Regions from separate parts of the Pseudoalteromonas sp. BSi20480 genome, predicted to be linked through region 1. Evidence: predicted binding sites of a transcription regulator. Region 1 holds the regulator's gene; each other region holds the start of a gene.
The links. Region 1 encodes LexA, which represses DNA repair genes until DNA is damaged. Its sites were predicted from a motif close to TACTGTATNNNNATACAGTA; they were not measured.
Positions count from the first base shown of each region.

Region 1 (2,212 bases):
CGTTGCGGCTGTTTGTAATTTTTATTTCCCAAACAGAGCTTCGTTTTCCAATATGAAATGCGCGTGCTGTTGCCGTTAATGTACCATTGCGAGAAGCCTTTAAATGGCTTGCACTTATTTCTTGCCCAACACAGTAAAACTTTGTGAAATCAACCACAAAATTAGCAGCATAGCTCGCTACGGTTTCGGCGAGTACAACGTTTGCGCCGCCATGAACCATGCCAATAGGGTTATGGTGTGCAGGGATTGCAGGCATGGTTGCTACTAGATAATCGTCGCCTATCTCTGTTATTTCTATTCCCATGGTTTTCATTAGCGTCCCTTGGCCATTAATGCCTTCGTCCAATTGTTTACACAATGCTAATGTAATGGGTTGATGCCAAATACTCATATAGATTCCTTTAAATTTAATGCAGCAAGTTACTATTTTTATAGGCTATTTTAGAAAGCCCCTAAAATGTACACGTAAGGAAGTAATTTGGCTATTTGAACGGATAATTTAAATTTGCGATTTTTATTTAACTGTATATACTCACAGTTAAATGTACTGTATGGAAAACCAGTTGTATGCGCCCATTAACTAAACGCCAAGCTCAAATACTCGAATTAATTAAAGTGTTTATTAAAGACACTGGTATGCCGCCTACACGTGCCGAAATAGCACAAACGTTAGGGTTTAAAAGTGCAAATGCCGCTGAGGAACATTTAAAAGCCCTTGCCAAAAAAGGGGTGATTAAAATGAAACCTGGCGCAAGCCGTGGAATTCAACTTGTTGAAGAAGAGGAGCCAGAACAATTAGGTTTACCGCTTATTGGCCGAGTTGCGGCAGGTTCCCCTATTTTGGCGCAAGAACATGTTGAAAGCCACTGTAAAATTGACCCATTAATGTTTAAACCAGCTGCCGACTTTTTACTGCGCGTAAACGGTATGAGTATGAAAGATATAGGCATTATGGATGGCGATTTACTTGCTGTGCATAAAACACAAGTGGCTGAAAATGGTCAAGTTGTGGTTGCCCGTGTTGATGACGATGTAACCGTAAAACGCATTGAAAAAGCGGGTCGCCAGGTGTTGCTTCATGCTGAAAATGACGAGTTTGCACCAATTAAGGTCGATCTTGAAACTGAGTCGTTCAACATTGAAGGCTTAGCAGTGGGTGTAATTCGTAACGCGGACTGGGTGTAATTCGTAACGCGGACTGGATGTAGTTCTTTCTTATTTTATAAAAAGCGCACTTTTTTGGTGCGTTTTTTTATTTTTAAAATTTTGTTTGTTTTTTATTCACACTCTTTCATTTCATCCTTAGCCCTTACCACCTCTCGATTTGAGCCATTTTCTTCTACGTTCAACTAAGCCAACTCTCTACTTTTTATATATTTATTGTTTGTTTTTAATACAAAAAACTTGCATGGTGGTTAAATATTAACTAATTGTTAATAAGCTGACGCTGGCAATACTCATCGCTTTTAAGTTTTGAGCACACACAATAAACTTTTGCTAGCGCAGTGAATGCCAATTTTTATAAATAAAACGGCATTAATAAAAAAATAAAAATAACGAATTGGCGTTTAAGCCGTATGCCTCTTCGCTTTGCACTAGCAACAGCATCAAAGGAGTCGTCACATGGGTAAACTTAGTTGTACCTTGTGGCTTATATTGTGTGTTTTTCCGCAGTTAGCCTTGGCAAATAGCCAATTTAATATGCGTAAAGGCGTTACAGATATAAGTGAAAATGTTTACGAATTACACATGACCATATTTTTTATATGTTGTGTGATTGGGATAATAGTGTTTGCCATTATGCTTTGGGCACTCATTCATCATCGCAAATCTAAAGGAGCGGTTCCCGCTCAATTCCACGAAAGCACCAAAGTAGAAATTCTTTGGACCGCCATTCCATTTGTTATTTTAATTGCTATGGCAGTGCCAGCTACAAAAACGTTAATAGCGATGGAAGATGCCAGTAAAGCCGACTTAACAATTAAAGTTACAGGTTCACAGTGGAAATGGCATTATGAATATATGGGAGAAGATGTAGAGTTTTACTCAATGCTTGCAACTCCTCAGGATGAAATAACTAATTTAGCTGATAAAAACCCAAATTATCTACTTGAGGTAGACAAACCCCTCGTACTGCCAATTAATCAAAAAATTCGTTTTTTAATGACCTCAGATGATGTTATCCACTCTTGGTGGGTACCAGACTTTGCCG
Region 1 is NZ_BADX01000072.1:10,431-12,642, forward strand. It holds gene P20480_RS10675 (PaaI family thioesterase) at 1-391, opposite strand, end outside; gene lexA (transcriptional repressor LexA) at 568-1,185, shown strand; gene coxB (cytochrome c oxidase subunit II) at 1,624-2,212, shown strand, end outside.

Region 2 (2,212 bases), on a different contig from region 1:
TCAGGTGATAACCCTATATGCACACCGAGTAAGCGGACATGCTTTCCTCCACCACGCAGGAAAGCTTCATGGAGTAACTCACAAAGGATTGTACGATCTAACTTTTCAGTAGAGAACTCCTTTGTCGTTTGGTGAAAATCAGAAAACTTTACTTTAATTCCAATTTTACTTATGCCTCTATTATTGAGGTACTTGTATGCTCTTTGTTCAAGCTCTGGTAATAGCTTCTCAAAGAGAATTCGTTCAAGCTCCTGAGTTTCAGAAATGTCTTCAGGAAAAGTCCTCTCAACCCCTACAGATTTTCTTTCTCTACATGTAACAACAGGTCTATCATCAACACCACTACATCTTTCCCATAACAGCCTACCTAACTTACCGTATCTAGAAGATAAATATTCAAGGCTAGATGCCTTAACATCTTTACCATATTTAAAACCATCTGAAAGCAATTTCTCATTTGTGACTCTCCCTACTCCTGGGATTTTTTTTAATTCCATATTGTCTATAAAAGAGTCTACATTTTTAGGTGGAATGACGAAAATGCCATTAGGTTTATTTAGGTCAGAAGCGACTTTAGCTAGATATTTAACTGGGGCAATACCAGCGGATGCTGTAAGGTTAAGCTCTGCATATATTGTACGGCAAATATCCTGAGCAATTAATGTTGCGGAGCCACCAAAAAAATGGCAATTAGTAACATCTAAATAGGCTTCATCTAAGCTCAGAGGCTCTATTAAATCAGTGTACCTCTCAAATATTTCACGGATTTGAGAGCTTACAAGCTTGTAAACATCCATCCTCCCCCTCAAAAGAACTAGATCTGGGCATTTACGCAGAGCCACACTTGTTGGCATCGCACTTTTAACTCCAAATTGCCGAGCAATATAATTACATGTAGATAAAACACCTCTAGAAGTACGGCTTCCACCGACAGCAACAGGCTTATTGGCTAAAGATGGATTATCTCTAATTTCTACTGATACATAGAATGCATCCATATCAACATGAATAATTTTACGATAGGTGATTGATGAACTTTCACTCATTTGATTAGCATTACCGGTACATGATTAAATGCAAAAAGCTGTATATAAAAACAGTATATATAAAAAGTAATTAATAACAACTTCAATTAGGCAGACATAAAAACCTTAATTTAAAGCTTTATAACACTTACTACCTTACTGTTGCTGACCTAGTAATTATGTGAGACAGAAAAGAACTGTAAAACCATGTAATTAGGGATAAAATTTAATAAATAATAGTTCTATTTAACTATCTATGACTGGGACTTCAATATCGACTACATTATCCACACCAAAAAGCTCTTCAGCTGCCAATATAGCATTAGCTGATAGTGCTTGTGTCGTTAAAACCGCTAATCGCTGCTTCGGCCTAGATATAGACACATAAAACAAGTTCCTAGATCTATAGAATCCATCGTGATGATCTTTATTTATTTTTTTTGTCTTTAATAAATCTAAAAATCTAGGCCAATTGTAATGATTCCAGCCTCCACTGAGTATGACTAAGACATTGTCATATTCAGCGCCTTTTACACCATGCTGTGTGGCCAGCGGCGTTCCACCACCCAAGAAAAACACAAGGTTAATTAATTCTGAATACGGAATTTTTAATAGTCTTTGATATTTAACCAAGCTATTTGATAATGGGGTATTTTCTATATTAGCTAAACCTTCCTTCAACTCTTTCTCTAGTTTTAGAACCTTCTTACTCTTCGGAAGCTTTTCTGAAGATAGAAGGAAAGAGATAACACTTCCAATATCTTTTGTTTCTCTGAGCTCATTAAGTTGATTAATTTCGTTTTTCCACTTCAACTTATCCATATGGCAAGTTATTGTGGGCCATTTACCGAGGATACGGAACATCTCCCCGTACTTTTTCATTTTGAAAGCTTCACACATTGGCTCTATTGTATCTGCCAAATACTGAACGACAGGATCCTCCTTCTTTGTAAAGGAGTCCTTATATCTACCGAATACTTTTGCTAATTGACCGTAACCTTGTTGCGAAGCAATCAAGTTATGCGTCAGCATGAGAACTTTTGTCTCTTTTAGATCCCATCCATTTTTTTTTAAGTCTTCTAGCAAAGTGTCTTTCAGAGCGATAACAGACTCAATGGGTAAGTCCCCTTTATTATGGCTATCCGTTCTTCGAGCTCCTTTGAAAGAGTTCGTATGATAAAAGCACG
Region 2 is NZ_BADX01000140.1:2,361-4,572, reverse strand. It holds gene dinB (DNA polymerase IV) at 1-1,046, opposite strand, end outside; gene P20480_RS05240 (UvrD-helicase domain-containing protein) at 1,272-2,212, opposite strand, start outside.
Region 2: the regulator LexA is predicted to act here: its motif matches at 1,083-1,102, upstream of dinB (DNA polymerase IV).

Region 3 (2,212 bases), on a different contig from region 1:
ACCACTTCCAGCCATGATGATCTAGCATTTCGGCACACTCAACCCAAATAGCGCGATACCATTCAAACCCTTGTGTAAACCATTGTTCATGCACTTTTGTATTCATGGCGTTTTGCATTTCTAGCATGACTACTAGCTTATTTAAATTGGCAGACATATCAATTCCTGTCGTTTTTTAGTTGTTTTAATAATACAGAGAAAGCGCTGTTTTTGCATTTGCTATGTCTGTTTTAATTATTTTTATCGATTACTGGTAAACTCAGCCCACGACTCGATTAAATCAATAAAGTCTTCAAAACCACAACCACTGCTTAAGTCGTTCTCTTCAAGCATTAAATCATCATCTTGATAGGCAATTAAGTCTTCGCTGTCTTGGTGCAGAGCATGAGCCTCAAATAAGGCCTCATCTTTAGATAAAATTAAATCTATTTCTTGGCCTTTTAGAGTGACTGGCTCAAAACTCGTTTTGACAGACACAATAAGTGCTTGCACCATAGCGACTTTGCCTTTGCCAATTTCTTCGTTTAACCAACGACCTATTATTGCGTGTTCGCTGCTTATTTTAATTCGTAAACCACTAATAGGGTCACGTATAAATTGATATTCCATAGCTATTACTTATTAAACGTTAATAACGCGATTATACCCGTAAATTAGCTGTAACGCCGACCCTAAAAAACAAAATAGCGCCATTGGGCGCTATTTTTGTAAAACGTTTAAATACCTAACTTCGCGAGCGGTATCGTGCCGCATCTATTATCGACCATAAGTAAATAATAGGTACTAATACAAAACCAACGAGTACGTAAATAAGTGCGTAACTTATAACAATAGCTAGCGCAAAAAATATAGCCGCTAAAATACGCCCTTGTACTAGTTGCCCTAAACCAGGAAAAAATATATTACACAACGCAGCAATTACATTACCGCCAGACCCTTGATCAGCCATACTCACCTCTGTAGTTAATTAATTTTAAATTTTAGTTATCTACTTACTATCACACTTTATGCCAATTTATTAAAGCTTAAAAATCAGTTAGTTAAATTACGACTCACTAATTGCTTTAGTATTTTTTACTAAATATAGGTCAATTTGATTATTTTTATTATTAATCTTAGTCACTTATCCATGCCAAAAACTATCCAGCTGATTGGTTTTAGAGGCTATTTTTATAATAGCTGTTCATAAAAACAGTATTTTATTTAGCCTTACAAAAACACCTGTTATACTGCCCTCAATATTGATTAAAAAGGCGTAACGATGGACGTTTCAGAATTACTCGACGGCTTAAATGACAAACAACGCGATGCCGTTGCAGCCCCATTACAAAACATGCTGGTATTGGCCGGTGCTGGGTCTGGTAAAACACGAGTGTTAGTTCATCGTATCGCGTGGCTTATGCAAGTTGAACAAGCATCAGCTTATAGTATTTTTGCGGTAACTTTTACCAATAAAGCAGCTAAAGAAATGCGTACCCGCGTTGAAGAAACCTTAAAAGCACCGGTTGGCGGGATGTGGATTGGTACTTTCCATGGTTTATCACACCGTATTTTACGCGCTCATCACCGTGAAGCTAACTTACCAGAAGCCTTTCAAATTTTAGACTCTGATGACCAACTTCGTATGATCAAGCGCTTATTAAAATCAATGAATATTGATGATAAAAAGTGGCCTGCAAAACAGTTTGGTTGGTACATAAGCGCTAAAAAAGACGAAGCACTTCGCCCTAAAGATATTCAAGCGTATGATATAAACGAGCAAATGATGCTGCGTGTATATGCCGCCTACCAGGAAGCGTGTGACAGGGCTGGTTTGGTCGATTTTGCTGAAATACTGCTACGCAGCTATGAAGTATTAAAAAATAACCCGACGTTACTTCGCCACTACCAACAGCGCTTTGCCCACATGCTAGTAGACGAGTTTCAAGATACTAATACCATTCAGTACGCATGGTTAAAGTTACTTGCAGGCGACACAAGCAGCATAATGATTGTTGGCGACGATGACCAAAGTATTTACGGCTGGCGCGGAGCTAAAATAGAAAATATAAAACGCTTTTTAACTGACTTTGATGCCGAAACTATTCGCCTTGAACAAAACTACCGTTCAACCGCAACTATTCTTAAAGCATCTAATGCGCTTATAAAAAATAACTCCGAGCGTATGGGTAAAAGCTTATGGACCGATGGTAACGAAGGCGAGCCTATATCA
Region 3 is NZ_BADX01000200.1:2,894-5,105, forward strand. It holds gene P20480_RS00035 (dUTP diphosphatase) at 1-157, opposite strand, end outside; gene P20480_RS00030 (YacL family protein) at 241-609, opposite strand; gene P20480_RS00025 (hypothetical protein) at 725-949, opposite strand; gene uvrD (DNA helicase II) at 1,262-2,212, shown strand, end outside.
Region 3: the regulator LexA is predicted to act here: its motif matches at 1,178-1,197, upstream of uvrD (DNA helicase II).